Regions from separate parts of the Rhizobium sp. BK289 genome, predicted to be linked through region 2. Evidence: predicted binding sites of a transcription regulator. Region 2 holds the regulator's gene; each other region holds the start of a gene.
The links. The regulator HrcA, encoded in region 2, represses chaperone genes, less so after heat shock. The targets are predictions, from matches to a motif close to GTTAGCACTCNCNNNNNGNGAGTGCTAAC.
Positions count from the first base shown of each region.

Region 1: the regulator HrcA is predicted to act here: its motif matches at 3,739-3,767, upstream of groES (co-chaperone GroES).
Region 3: the regulator HrcA is predicted to act here: its motif matches at 2,872-2,900, upstream of groES (co-chaperone GroES).

Region 1 is NZ_JACHZO010000008.1:117,646-122,694, reverse strand. It holds gene FHT84_RS17120 (sodium:solute symporter family protein) at 1-1,232, opposite strand, end outside; gene FHT84_RS17115 (DUF3311 domain-containing protein) at 1,222-1,419, opposite strand; gene FHT84_RS17110 (bifunctional riboflavin kinase/FAD synthetase) at 1,553-2,536, opposite strand; gene FHT84_RS17105 (TIGR01459 family HAD-type hydrolase) at 2,552-3,400, opposite strand; gene groES (co-chaperone GroES) at 3,825-4,121, shown strand; gene groL (chaperonin GroEL) at 4,196-5,049, shown strand, end outside.
Region 2 is NZ_JACHZO010000005.1:171,506-176,554, reverse strand. It holds gene grpE (nucleotide exchange factor GrpE) at 1-292, opposite strand, end outside; gene FHT84_RS11675 (GFA family protein) at 504-938, shown strand; gene hrcA (heat-inducible transcriptional repressor HrcA) at 962-2,050, opposite strand; gene rph (ribonuclease PH) at 2,222-2,938, shown strand; gene FHT84_RS11660 (VOC family protein) at 3,152-3,568, shown strand; gene rdgB (RdgB/HAM1 family non-canonical purine NTP pyrophosphatase) at 3,580-4,224, shown strand; gene hemW (radical SAM family heme chaperone HemW) at 4,261-5,049, shown strand, end outside.
Region 3 is NZ_JACHZO010000022.1:16,970-22,018, reverse strand. It holds gene FHT84_RS29090 (hypothetical protein) at 1-134, opposite strand, end outside; gene FHT84_RS29085 (hypothetical protein) at 427-666, opposite strand; gene groL (chaperonin GroEL) at 724-2,352, opposite strand; gene groES (co-chaperone GroES) at 2,409-2,723, opposite strand; gene FHT84_RS29070 (aspartate-semialdehyde dehydrogenase) at 3,003-3,275, shown strand; gene FHT84_RS29065 (methyl-accepting chemotaxis protein) at 3,781-5,049, shown strand, end outside.

The DNA.
Region 1 (5,049 bases), on a different contig from region 2:
GGCAGCGTCTGTAATATCCAGATGCCGCCGAGCAGCTGCAGATCGAGCGCGAATTGCGTCGGCAGGAAAATGATGACGAGAAGCGCGCCGACCTTGACGACCAGCGAGGTCATCTTGGCAACCTTCGCCTCACCGGCATCGGAAACCTGCGGATCAATGTAAGCCTTCCAGAAGTTGCGGGTGAAGAGGTTGGCAGCGCCGATGCTCATCACGGCCGCAGGCACCAACGCCCCGATAGCGATGGCCGCGAAGGCAAAGCCCGCAAACCAGCTCGAGAATAGCGTCTGGAACAGCGCGGGCACCACGTCATTGGCGCTGTCGAGTTTCAGTTGCGCGGCATGCCCCATATAGCCGAGCAGGGCCAAGAGACCGAGCAGCAGCGTATAGGCCGGCAACAACACGGCATTCTTGCGGATGGTGTTGCCGCTGTTGGAGGCGAAGATGCCGGTCAGCGTATGCGGGTACATGAAGGCGGCTAGCGCCGAGCCGAGCGCCAAAGTCGCATAAGCGACGTACTGGTTACCGCCGAGCAGCAGGCTGCCCGCCCCCTTGGCTTTGAAATCCGCATCGGCCGCCGCAAAGACATTCGCATAGCCACCGAGTTTCGCCGGAATGAGCGCGATCGCCGCGATCACCACGATGTAGATCATGATGTCCTTGACGAAGGCGATCAGCGCCGGGGCGCGAAGGCCGGCCGAATAGGTATAGAGCGCCAGGATGATGAAGGCGACGGCAAGCGGCAGCTCGCCATGGAGCCCCAACGCCTTGAAGACCGCTGTCATGCCGACGAGCTGCAGGGCGATATAGGGCATGGTCGCGATGACGCCCGTCAGAGCGACCGCCAATTCGAGCGCCCGCGAACCATATTGCCCGTGCACCACATCGCCGGCGGTGACATAGCCGTAGTCCTTGGCGCGCCGCCACAGAAGCGGCATGACCATGAAGACGAACGGATAGACGACGATCGTATAGGGCAGTGCGAAGAAGCCATAGGCGCCAACTGTGTAGACCAGCGCCGGAACTGCGATGACCGTATAAGCAGTGTAAAAGTCGCCACCGACGAGGAACCAGGTGATCCAGGTGCCGAAGGTGCGGCCGCCAAGGCCCCATTCGTCGATATGGGCAAGGGTCTTCGGCCGGCGCCAACGCGCCGCAACAAAGCCCATGACGGTCACGAGCGCCAGAAAGAAGATGAAGACGGCGAGTGCTGTCGGATCGATATCAGTCGTCATGGCGCATGCTCCGGTAGGCGATCCACGTCAGGATTGCTGTGATCGGCACCCAGGCCAGCTGGTACCAGTAGAAGAAGGGGAAACCGAACAGCACCGGATCGTGGCTGTTGTAGAAGGGAACCCAAAGCAAGCCTATGTAGGGAATGACGAGCAGCCAGCAGGCCGCCGTCCCGAAACGTTTGTCCATCTCGTGCGCCTTTCGGAAAAATGGGTGCCGCGACTCGCACCCAGCTATATGAGCATTGCAGCATCTTCCTACCCGCTCAAGGCAAAAACATACTGCACTGCCACGATCTCCGCGCGCAGCATGCCCAATAAAATCAGTCGAAGGCGATGACGCGATCGAGATCGCTCAGCGGCTGAACGCCGGCGAGCAGCGCCCGCGCCTCTTCCTCATCCTTGCGGATCTGTGCGACCAGCGGATCGAGGCCGTCGAACTTCAGTTCGGGACGGAGATAGCCGAAAAAGGAGACGGAGCAGACCTGGCCGTAGAGGTCGCCGCTAAAATCGAAGACGAAGGTCTCAAGCAGCGGCGCGCCATTGTCCGTTACCGTCGGGCGGCGTCCGTAGCTGGCAACGGCGTCACGAATGACGCCATCGGCTGTGCGGAAGCGTACGGCATAGATGCCAGATTTCAGCGATATTTCCGATGGAAGCCGCATGTTTGCCGTGGGGAAGCCGAGCGTGCGGCCCAGCTTCTCGCCGCCGATGACAGGCGCCTCGACAGTGAAGCGGTATCCAAGCAGACCGGCAGCCTGGGCAACATCGCCTTCGGCCAGGAGCGAACGGATGCGGCTGGACGAAATGACCTCGGTATTCTCATCGCGGAAAGCGTCGATAAGTGTCACGCCGAAGCCATTGTGACTGCCAGCATTCATGAGAAAAGCCGGACCGCCCTGGCGATCATGGCCGAAATGGAAATCGAAACCGGTGACGACTTCGGAAGCATGCAGCCAGTCGATCAGGATCGAATGGACGAATTCATCCGCCGAACGCTGCGAGAAGGTTCTATCGAAGGGATATTCGATGACGGCGTTGAAACCGAGGGCTTCCAGGAGACGCGCTCTCAACGGTGCTGGTGTCAGCCGAAAGACCGGCTGTTCGGGCTTGAATATGGTGCGCGGATGCGGCTCGAAGGTCAGCACGAGGGCTGGAATGCCGCGTTCCCTGGCGATCTCCAATGCGCGTGTAAGCACGGACTGATGGCCACGATGTACGCCATCGAAATTGCCGATGGCGACGACACCGCCCTTCAAGGTATCGGGAAGCGGCTCCCGGGTCTCGTTGCGATGGAAAACGGTCATCGTCTACCACTCTCCTCAGACAAGGCGCGGCATCCACCACCTCGGCGAAGCCTGCTCGCGCGCCAGGAAGGCGCCAAGAGCGGCCTCATCCGTGTGGCCCTCGACGACATATTCGCGGGCGTGGATGCCATGGCTGATATAAAGAAGATCGAGGCCGTAATCGAGCGCGCCGCGCACGTCGGTCGGCATGCCGTCGCCGATCGCCACCACGCGCGACAGCGGAAATTCGCTCTTCACCTCGCGTGCCGCGGCGATCGCTGCATCGTAGATCGGCCGATGCGGCTTGCCGGCGATGCGCGTCTGGCCGCCGAGCCGCTCGTAATAGGCGGCCATGGCGCCGGCGCAAGGGATCATCCGGTGGCCGCGTTCGACCACGAGATCCGGATTGGCGCAGATCAGCGGCACGTTGCGGGCCGACCAGGCCGTCAGCATCTCGGTGTAATCGTCAGGTGTTTCGGTTTCGTCATCGAAAAAGCCGGTGCAGACGATGCTTTCCGCCTCGCCGGCCTCGACGCGCTGAACGTCCAAGCCTTCCAGGATGCCGATATCGCGCTCCGGACCGAGCAGGAACACCTTCTTCGGTCCCTCGGCGATCAGCTTGCGGGTGACATCGCCCGATGTGATGATGCGATCGTAAACGCTGTCAGGAACACCGATCGCCCGCAGCTGCTCGACGACCTTCGGAGCGACGCGCGGAGAGTTGGTGATGAGGACGACAGCAAGGCCTTTGCCGCGGGCCGCTTCGAGCGCGATGGAGGCCTCCTTGTAAGCCGTGACGCCGTTATGGAGTACGCCCCAGACATCGCAGAGCGCAACATCATAAAGTCCGCCGATGTCGCGAAAGCTCTCGATCCGTTTGCCCATGCCGTCCTCGCATCAAATAAATCACGGGCTGACATCGCAAACCGGCCGGCAAATTACAAGAGCGGCATGCAAGGTTTTTGCGGCGCACAAGGCCTGAGAAGAAGACATGCGCAAGGTCGGCGAGCGGCAAGATTGCGCAGCGGAAGCAATGATATGACGCTCTGGAAAAGGCACGACCTGAGCCTTCTTCACGGGGGCAAAATGAGAGAACATTTGCAACGACGTGCTACGCGGCACCGCCTTGGGCGTTAATCATCCTCGAAACAAGGCGATACGCGCCGCAAAAAATTCACAGTGCTGTCCTTGACTCGTCCGGAAGCCACCCCTAAATCACCGTCGCTAGCACTCTCCGAGGATGAGTGCTAACAAAATCCATACGGATCTCCGCTGATCCGTGAATGTCATTTGATCGAGGGATTAGACAATGGCAAGCACCAATTTCCGCCCCCTTCATGACCGCGTCGTCGTTCGTCGCGTCGAGTCGGAAGAAAAGACCAAGGGTGGCATCATCATTCCCGACACCGCCAAGGAAAAGCCGCAGGAAGGCGAAATCGTCGCCGTCGGTTCCGGTGCTCGCGATGAATCCGGCAAAGTCGTAGCACTCGACGTCAAGGTTGGCGATCGCGTTCTGTTCGGCAAGTGGTCCGGCACCGAAGTCAAGCTCAACGGCGAAGACCTTCTGATCATGAAGGAAGCCGACATCATGGGCATCATCGGCTAATCTGGCCGGTTCCCTTTTCCGATAAAGCTGACGGGCCTTAAAACCCGGACAACGCGAATTCAGGAGTTCAAACAATGGCAGCTAAAGAAGTAAAATTCGGCCGCGGCGCCCGCGAAAAGATGCTTCGTGGCGTCGACATCCTCGCTGACGCAGTGAAGGTCACGCTCGGCCCGAAGGGTCGTAACGTCGTTATCGACAAGTCCTTCGGCGCACCGCGCATCACCAAGGACGGCGTTTCCGTCGCCAAGGAAATCGAACTGGAAGACAAGTTCGAGAACATGGGCGCCCAGATGGTCCGCGAAGTCGCTTCGAAGACCAATGACGTCGCCGGTGACGGTACCACCACTGCAACCGTTCTCGCCCAGGCTATCGTTCGCGAAGGTGCCAAGGCTGTTGCAGCCGGCATGAACCCGATGGACCTGAAGCGCGGTATCGACCTCGCCGTTGCAGAAGTCGTCAAGGATCTCCAGGCCAAGGCCAAGAAGATCAACACCTCGGAAGAAGTTGCCCAGGTCGGCACGATCTCCGCAAACGGCGAAAAGCAGATCGGTCTCGATATTGCTGAAGCCATGCAGAAGGTCGGCAACGAAGGCGTCATCACGGTTGAAGAAGCCAAGACCGCCGAGACCGAACTCGAAGTCGTCGAAGGCATGCAGTTCGACCGCGGCTACCTCAGCCCTTACTTCGTGACCAACCCGGAAAAGATGATCGCCGACCTCGAAGACGCGTTCATCCTCCTGCACGAGAAGAAGCTCTCGAACCTGCAGGCCATGCTTCCGGTTCTCGAAGCCGTCGTTCAGACCGGCAAGCCGCTCCTCATCATCGCTGAAGACGTCGAAGGCGAAGCGCTTGCGACCCTCGTTGTCAACAAGCTGCGCGGTGGCCTCAAGATCGCTGCCGTCAAGGCTCCGGGCTTCGGCGATCGCCG
Region 2 (5,049 bases):
GCGTGCGGCGCAGATTATCGGCCACCGAGAGCATGTCGCGGGCAAAGCTTGCCACGGAATAGGACTTCGCATCCTTCACGTCGCGCTCGGTGCGGCGACGGAGGTTGTCCATCTCGGCAGCAAGGCGCAGGTAGCGATCGCGCAGTTCGCCGTTCTCGGCCTTCAGCAGCTCAACCGGATCTGGCTGAGACGGCTCGGCCGCATCAACGGTTTCCGCTGCATCCTGCGCGAAATCCGCTGACGTGTCGGCCGCCGTGGCGTCAGGTCCGGTTTTTGTTGTTTCGTCGGTCATGACGGTCTCCGAATTGCTTGGTCTTTGGATGTGCCCGATATCGAGGTTTGCCCGGAAAAAATCAAGGCTTTGTCGAGAAGAACAGCCAATTCGCGGCTTTGCGGGCGGCGGCAATATGCCTCCCCGCTCTTGAATGCCGTTCGAGACATCGACTGTTCAGCCCTCCTCCCCGGTGGTATGCTGAGATGCAGCACAGCGAGGGGTGAGATCAATGTCTAATGGCAAATCCCTTTCAGGCAAGTGTTTCTGTGGGGCAGTCGAAATTACTGTCGATGGCGAGCCAGTGGCGATGGGCTACTGTCATTGCGACTCTTGCCGCGAATGGTCGGCAGGCCCGGTCAATGCCTTTTCGCTCTGGCCGCCGCAAGCGGTTCACATCACCAGAGGTGCTGACAAGATCGGCAGCTACCAGAAAACCGAGACGAGCGTGCGCAAGTGGTGCACGGTCTGCGGCGGCCATCTCTTGACCGAGCATCCGACATGGGGCGTGACCGATGTCTACGCCGCCATCCTGCCCGGCCTCGATTTCCAGCCGGCGCTGCACGTCAACTATGAAACGACAGTGCTGCACATGGGCGACGGGCTTCCGAAGCAGAAGGACCTTCCGGCCGAGATGGGCGGATCTGGGATGCTGCTTGCCGATTGACCGTCACCGTCGGATCCGTCTCGTCAAATCCCCGGCCGGGTCAGCCGCGAAATCAGCTGCGCCGTATAATCGACCATGGGCACGATGCGGGCATAGTTCAGCCGCGTCGGGCCGATGACGCCGACCGCGCCGACGATACGATCATCGTCGTCACGATAGGGAGCGACGATCAGCGAGGAACCGGACAACGAGAAAAGCTTGTTTTCCGAACCGATGAAGATGCGCACCCCCGGGCCGCTTTCGGCAAGATTGAGAATCTCGATGAGGCTGTCCTTCTTTTCGAGATCGTCGAAAAGAAGGCGCAGGCGATCCAGATCCTCCGCGCCGCCGATTTCGGCCAGCAGATTGGAGTGGCCGCGCACGATGAGCTGCGTCGGCTTGCCTTCGTCATCGCCGCCGGACCAGACGGCAATGCCGCGCTCGACCAGCTGATGAGACAAGCTGTCCAGTTCCTGGCGCACGCTTTCCTTAAGACTTTGCAACTGCCGCCGCAGCTCCGGCAGCGTCTGGCCGGTCATATGGGCGTTAAGGAAGTTGGCGGCTTCCGTCAGCTGCGACGACGTCGTGCCTGCCGGCAGTTCGATGATGCGGTTTTCGACTTGATCGTGATCGCCGACGAGCACGGCAAGCGCCTTGGTCGGCTCCAGGCGAATGAATTCCACGTGCTTGAGCACCGGGTCGCTCTTGGAGGTGATGACGAGACCGGCGCCGCGCGAAATGCCCGAGAGCACCCGGCTCGCCTCCGACATCATCGATTCCATCGGCTGATCGCGATTGCTGCCGCGCACCTGCCGGTCGATATTGGCCCGATCCTCGGCGGAGAGATCACCGACCTGCATGAACGCATCGACGAAGAAGCGTAGGCCCACCTGCGTCGGCAATCGCCCGGCACTCACATGCGGCGAATAGATGAGTCCCAGCTCTTCCAGATCGCTCATGACATTGCGCACCGAGGCCGGCGAGAGCGACATCGGCAGCAGGCGCGAGAGATTGCGCGAACCCAGCGGCTCGCCATTTTCCAGATAGCCTTCGACGATACGGCGGAATATTTCCTTGGAGCGTTCGTCCAGTGCAGCAATGACATCCGAGACCGACGATGTCGTGAATACCATTTCGCTGTCAGATCCATTCCGTTGAGCCTTAGGCAAAATATAATCATTCGGTTAGCAATGGCAAAAGGGAAAATGCCGCTGGAGGCGCGGACAGGTCTCACAGCCTGCTTTTCCTTTGCAAAAGCAGGCTGTGGGTCGTAGAAGCGGTCAACGAACTTTCAGGAGAGTGGAATGCGGCCTTCAGGCAGAAAAACCGACCAGATGCGCAAGGTGTCGTTCGAGCGCAATTTTTCCAAGCATGCGGAAGGCTCCTGCCTGGTGAAATTCGGCGATACGCATGTGCTCTGCACGGCAAGCCTGGAGGACAAAACGCCGCCATGGCTGCGCAACAGCGGCAAGGGCTGGGTCACGGCCGAATACGGCATGCTGCCGCGGGCCACCGGCGAGCGCATGAAGCGCGAAGCCGCCGCGGGCAAGCAGGGCGGCCGCACGCAGGAAATCCAGCGCCTCATCGGCCGGTCGCTGCGCGCCGTCGTCGACCTCAAGGAACTCGGCGAACGCCAGATCACCGTCGACTGCGACGTCATCCAGGCGGATGGCGGCACGCGCACGGCCTCGATCACCGGCGGCTGGATCGCGCTTTATGACTGCCTGAAGTGGATGGAAAGCCGCAACATGGTCAAGGTGGAACGCGTGCTGAAGGACCACATCGCAGCCATCTCCTGCGGTATCTTTGCCGATCAGCCTGTCATCGATCTCGACTATCTTGAGGATTCCTCGGCCGAGACCGACGCCAATTTCGTCATGACGGGCAAGGGCGGCATCGTCGAGATCCAGGGAACGGCTGAGGGCGCCCCCTTCAGCGAAGAGGAATTCGCCACGCTGATGCACCTTGCCAAGAACGGCATCGCCGAACTGGTGGAGCTGCAGAAGCAGGCCATCGCCTGAGGATATCAACGAATGCGGAGCGTGCAGCCTGCCCCTCATCCGGCCCCCGAGTTCATCGATGGGTGGCCACTTTCTCCCCGCCGAGACGGGGAGAAGGGGCTAGATGCACCCTTTGTTATCCCTCTTCACCACGCTGGAATCGGACGACGATCGAGCCTGAGGTCGTCCCCTCTCCCCGCATGGGGGAGAGGGCTAGGGTGAGGGGCTGATCCGTTGAGCGATGCGACACTCACAGGCGTTCTTGAAACTGCGCTCTATGCGGACGATCTCGATGCAGTCGAAGCCTTTTATGGCGGCATACTCGGGCTGGAGAAGATATCGCGAGGCGGCAATCGCCATGTCTTTTATCGCTGTGGGCCAGGTGTGCTCCTGATCTTCAACAGCGGAGAAACGCTCAAGCCGCACGAACCGGGCGCCCTGCCCGTGCCGCCGCATGGGACCAAGGGCCATGGCCATGTCTGCTTCCGTGTCGATAGCAACGATATCGAGGCCATGGCCGAGAGGCTGAAGGCTGCCGGTGTCGATATCGAAGCCGATTTTCACTGGCCGAACGGCGGCCGATCGATCTATTTCCGCGATCCGGCCGGCAACAGCCTGGAATGCGCCGAACCCCGCATCTGGGGGCTATGACAGGACAGCACATGCGCAAGCTCGATACCAAGACCATCGTCGTCGCCAGCCACAATGCCGGCAAGATCCAGGAAATCCGCGATCTCATCGGTCCGCTCGGCTTTACCGCCAAGTCCGCCGCCGATCTCAACTTCATCGAACCGGACGAGACGGGCACGACCTTCGAGGAGAATGCGACGATCAAGGCGCTCGCCTCCGCCAATGCCTCCGGCCTGCCGGCACTCTCGGACGACTCCGGTCTGGTCATCGATGCGCTTGGCGGCGATCCCGGCGTCTATACGGCCAATTGGGCGGAGAGGCCTGACGGTACGCGCGACTTCGCCATGGCCATGCAGAAGGTCGAGACCGCCCTGGAGAAAGCCGGCGCCACCTCGCCGGAAAGCCGCACGGCGCGCTTCGTCAGCGTCCTTTGCCTTGCCTGGCCGGATGGGCATACCGAACTTTTCCGCGGCGAAGTGGAAGGCACCGTCGTCTGGCCGCCGCGCGGCACCCAGGGCTTCGGCTACGACCCGGTCTTCCAGCCCAAGGGCTACGAGACCACATTCGGCGAAATGAGCGCCGAGCAGAAGCATGGCTGGAAGCCCGGCGACGAGCAGGCGCTGTCGCACCGCGCCCGCGCCTTCAAGATCTTTGTCGAAACCTGCCTGGAGGCGTAAGCTAATCCCGTGGAAATCGTGGACACACAGGATCTGATGCACGGCGCGCAATTGCTGCCCGATACCGGCGAACCCGGTTTCGGCGTGTATGTGCATTGGCCCTTTTGCGCGGCCAAATGTCCCTACTGCGATTTCAACAGCCATGTGCGCCACCAGCCTGTCGATCAAGAACGCTTTGCCGCCGCCTTTCTGAAGGAAATGGCGACGATGCGGATGATCAGCGGCCCGAAGACCGTCACCAGTGTCTTCCTCGGCGGCGGCACGCCGTCGCTGATGAAACCGGAAACAGTCGGTGCGGTGCTCGATGGTATCGCCAAAACCTGGCATGTGCCTGATGGTATCGAGATCACCATGGAAGCCAATCCGTCCAGCGTCGAAGCGGAGCGCTTTCGCGGCTATCGCGCCGCCGGCGTCAATCGCGTGTCGATGGGCGTGCAGGCGCTGAACGACCGCGACCTGAAATTCCTTGGACGTCTGCACAATGTCGAAGATGCGCTGAAGGCGATCAGGCTGGCGCGCGAGATCTTCCCGCGCATGTCCTTCGACCTCATCTATGCCCGCCCCAACCAGACCGTCGAGGAATGGGAGCGCGAGCTGAAGGAGGCAATCTCCTATGCGGTCGATCACCTCTCGCTCTATCAACTGACGATCGAGGAGGGCACGCCCTTCTATGGCCTGCACAAGGCCGGAAAGCTGATCGTGCCCGATGGCGATCAATCGGCGCTGCTTTATGAAGCGACGCAGGAGATTACCGAACGCGAGGGCATGCCGGCCTACGAGGTTTCCAATCACGCGCAGCCCGGCGCCGAGAGCCGGCACAACCTC
Region 3 (5,049 bases), on a different contig from region 2:
TCCCTGGCGATGTGCTCTGCCGCCAGAATGTCGCGCGGATGAGCAAAATGCCGGGCAGGATGCAACAAATGCGCTGAGGTGATTGCAGCGGTGGATTGGTCGGCTACTGCGATATTGTCGGTTTCCTTTCTCATATCTGGCTCCATCGATGTCTGGTCGCTGAGCTCTTGCCACGTCAGGGAGCTTCAGCTCGGTGTCCTGCCTCCATGAGCGTCCCTCCAGCAAGAGAATTGCTTTCGATTTCGGAGAGGGCTGCCGCACGCAAGGCTGACGGCTCGTGCATGCCTCTGCGATAATATCGTGCGACCGTCGCCATGATCCGAGCAACGGCTGTGGGGTCTCGTGAGACTCCCCTATCGCGAGCGATCGCTTTGACGACGTCGACGCACATCCGCAAATCTTCCCGTGAAAGAGGACGATGGCTGTTCATCCTTCCGCCACCTCCGGAAAAGTGCCGCGTGCACCCTGAACCAATATTTTCAGCTGCTCCGGGTTCCTGACACCCTGACGATACAACTCCATCAGGATTGCGGCGATGCGCTCGCCTTCTTCCGATTTGCGCGGGATATCCGCTGCTGCCCGGATCTCATCGAACACGCGCTGGCAAAGTTCCAGATCACGTGCATCCAGCGGCGCATTTGATCTTTTGATGATCGTCTGAACCATGGTGATCTCCGTCGTGAAGCCCGCTCCACCGTCCGGCGGAGCGGGCACTTCAAGCTGTTAGAAGTCCATTCCTGCTCCGGCCGGCAGCGCCGGTGCCGCTTCCTTCTTCGGCTTTTCCGCGATCATGGCTTCCGTCGTCACCAGGAGGCCGGCAACGGAAGCTGCGTCCTGAAGAGCCGTGCGCACGACCTTGGCCGGGTCGATCACGCCTTGCGCATAGAGATCGCCATATTCGCCGGTCTGCGCATTCCAGCCGAAGGAGAAGTCGCTCTTCTCTCTGAGCTTGCCAACGATGATCGAGCCTTCGGCACCGGCATTTTCCGCGATCTGACGCACCGGTGCTTCGATGGCACGGCGCACGATATCGACGCCGACACGCTGGTCATCGTTTTGTGTGGAGAGCCCGTCGAGTGCTTTGATCGCCCGAAGCAAGGCAACCCCGCCGCCTGGCAGTATGCCTTCCTCGACAGCCGCACGGGTCGCGTGGAGCGCGTCGTCGACACGGTCCTTCTTTTCCTTCACTTCGACTTCGGTCGAGCCGCCGACGCGGATGACGGCAACGCCGCCAGCGAGCTTGGCAAGACGTTCCTGCAGCTTCTCGCGGTCGTAGTCGGAGGTGGTTTCCTCGATCTGAGCCCTGATCTGGGCAACGCGGCCTTCGATGTCGGACTTGGCACCGGCGCCGTCGACGATCGTCGTGTTTTCCTTTTCGATCGAAACCTTCTTGGAACGGCCGAGCATGTCGAGGGTGACATTCTCCAACTTGATGCCAAGATCTTCGGAGATGACGGTGCCGCCCGTCAGGATGGCGATGTCTTCCAGCATGGCCTTGCGGCGGTCGCCGAAGCCCGGAGCCTTGACGGCAGCGATCTTGAGGCCACCGCGCAGCTTGTTGACAACGAGGGTCGCAAGCGCTTCGCCTTCGACGTCTTCAGCGATGATGACGAGCGGCTTGCCGGTCTGAACGACGGCTTCGAGAACCGGGAGCATGGCCTGCAGGTTGGAGAGCTTCTTCTCGTGAATGAGGATATAGGGATCCTCGAACTCGACCCGCATCTTGTCCGCGTTGGTCACGAAATAGGGGCTGAGATAGCCGCGGTCGAACTGCATCCCCTCGACGACTTCGAGTTCGGTCTCGGCGGTCTTGGCTTCTTCAACCGTGATGACGCCTTCATTGCCGACCTTCTCCATCGCCTCGGCGAGATATTGGCCGATCTCCTTGTCGCCATTGGCCGAAATGGTACCGACCTGCGCGATTTCGGAATTGCTGGTGATCTTGCGCGCATTGGTCTTCAGCTCTTTGACCACCGCATCGACGGCAATGTCGATACCGCGCTTCAGGTCCATCGGGTTCATGCCGGACGCAACGGCTTTCGCACCTTCCTTGACGATCGCCTGGGCAAGCACGGTCGCGGTCGTGGTGCCGTCGCCGGCGAGATCGTTGGTCTTCGATGCCACTTCGCGTAGCATCTGGGCGCCCATGTTCTCGAACTTGTCTTCCAGTTCGATTTCCTTGGCGACGGAAACGCCGTCCTTGGTGATGCGCGGTGCGCCGAAGGACTTGTCGATGACCACATTACGTCCCTTCGGACCAAGGGTCACCTTGACGGCATTGGCGAGCACGTCGACCCCACGCAGCATGCGTTCACGGGCGTCGCTGTGGAATTTGACTTCTTTCGCAGCCATTTCTTTAACTCCTCAATAGGCAGCTATTATTGACTGATTGTTTCCTGATCAGGTGCTCAGGCGGCCTGTTTCTGCTCAGCCTGGGCTTCAATGATGCCCATGACATCGCTTTCCTTCATGATCAGCAGATCTTCGCCGTTGATCTTGATTTCCGTGCCAGACCATTTGCCGAACAGGACGCGATCTCCCGCCTTCACGTCGAGTGCCTGGATTTGGCCTGACTCGTTGCGCGCGCCCGGGCCGACGGCGATGACCTCGCCTTCCTGCGGCTTTTCCTTGGCAGTGTCGGGAATGATGATACCGCCCTTGGTCTTTTCTTCCGAATCGACGCGGCGGACGAGAATGCGATCATGAAGCGGTCGGAACGACATATTTTCCTCCGTAAGACAAAAAAGATGACGTTGATCCCCTCACCGGACCGGATGACCAGTCCGGGCGGGTGCAAAACCTCGTTGGAGCTTTTTGCGCGAAATGATCTGGTTTTGGGATTTTTCGATTTCAAGAGGGATAGAAGAAAAAATTAGCACTCATTTTGAGTGGCTGCTAACACACTGGAAAGGAACAGGAAACTGGCATTATGCGTTGGAAATCCCGTTGAGGGCCGTAAAAATTTGCGCCACCATCCGACTGTCATGAAACGGAGATGAAGCATGCGATTTTCATCGGATCTGGAGCATCAGCTCAATGGCTATGGACTTACCACCGCGCATATCCTCTACCGCATTCCCGAATTCGAATCCGTCCTGCAGACCTATGTCTGGCAGAACTATGATCTTGCGCCTGATTTTCCTGAAATGCACAAGTTTCTGGACTTCTGGCAAGCGAGCCTCGACGGGCCGCTGCATTCCGTCCGCTATACCCACCAGCGTCTGATCGGACCAAACGAATGGCGCCGGGTCGAGGGTGAGTTCAAGCTGCAATGAGGGTGAAGCCGACATTCTCCCTTCTAAGGTCTTCGAAAGCCGAGACCCAATGAGCTCATTGAAGGCCATAGCCACTTTGCGGCGATGTCGACTAACATGGCCGAAGCGGGACATCGCTGCCGGCATTGCCGCCGATCCGTCAGAACCACAGGCCTTTGCGTAGGGCACATAGGTCGGCATCGGCGGACGTCAGCATCATTCCCAACAGCATCATTAGACATACCGCGGTGCGCCAAAACTCAACGGTCCGCTCCCGGGGAGAACTTCCGGAGAGCCCTTCGGTGAACCCATAGGTGTTATAGTAGTATTTATCAGGTCTATCTTGATGTATATTTTCTCATCGACGTGAAATATCAACTCTTGGCGGTGTGTATAAAACTAAATAATATCATCTTAGTTGTATTTCGATCATTGAGCATAAAAATTATTAGTGATCGACATATTTTGACGGATAATTAACAACGATCCCACATCCTTCTCTTGAGGAAATCTTGGGATATGTTTCATGGCATCGATCCAGCAGAAAATCATCCTTGCAAGTGTGGCAATATTTGTGATTGCGGGCGGCGCAACCGGTGTGGGCATATGGTCCGCCTCGACCCTGACGCAGAATGCCGAGAAAATCGCAGGATCGGCTCAGATCCTGCGTAATCACATGCAGGCAGATATGATGCATGACGCTTTGAGGGCGGATGTGCTGGCTGCATTGCTTGCTTCCGATCCCGCATCCGGCATCGGCTTTGAAGCAGTCAACTCGGATCTGTCGGAACATGTCACGTCATTTCGCGAGATGATCAAGGCCAACAAGGCGCTCGCGACGGATCCGGACACCCAAAAGGTGCTCGCCAGCGTCGAACCTCCGTTGCTGGCCTATATCGACAACGCAACCAAAATGGTCGCGACGGCGGAGAAGGATTCGGCCGGCGCCTTGAAGGCATTGCCCGATTTCATGAAGCAGTTTTCCGCTTTGGAAACTGCCATGGAGGACGCGGGCGATCAGATAGAAAAGGTATCGGAATCGATCTCGGCAGAGAGTACCCGCACAGCAAATTTCATTCGCGGCTTCATGCAGGGGCTTCTAGGGCTGACAGCGCTGTTCGCCATCATGCTCTTCGTATTGTTCCGCAGGACGGTGTGCAAACCCATCCTGGCGCTTTGCGTGGACATGGCCAAGCTCGCGGGCGGCGATACCAATATCGCTTGCACGGGCATCGGCCGACACGACGAAATAGGGACGATGGCGCAGGCCGTTGACGTATTCCGCAAGGCAGCGATCGCCAACGGCCAGCTCGAAGCGGACGCCGCAAGGGACCGTCAGCAGGCGGAAGCCGACCGGATCGCTGCCCAGCAGCAGGCGGAAGCCGATGCGGCGGAGCGTCTGCGGGCCGCAACATCCGGTCTTGCCATGGGGCTCAAGAGATTGGCCTCCGGGGATCTTTCCTTCCAGCTCGACGAGCCATTCGCCCCCGATTTCGAAGCTCTTCGCCACGATTTCAACACGTCGCTGCAGCAATTGAGCAGCACATTGCAGGCGATTGCCGAGAGCATCGTGTCGATTGACAGCGGCACGCAGGAGATCTCTTCCGGAGCCAACGATCTTTCCTGCCGAACGGAGCAGCAGGCAGCATCGCTTGAAGAGACCGCCGCCGCCCTCGATCAGATTACGGTCAATGTAAGCAATTCGAGCAAGCGGACGGAAGAAGCACGGGCGGCAGCAACGGCTGCCGATCATAGCGCCACACGGTCGGCCGACGTCGTCAGCAAGGCCGAGGAA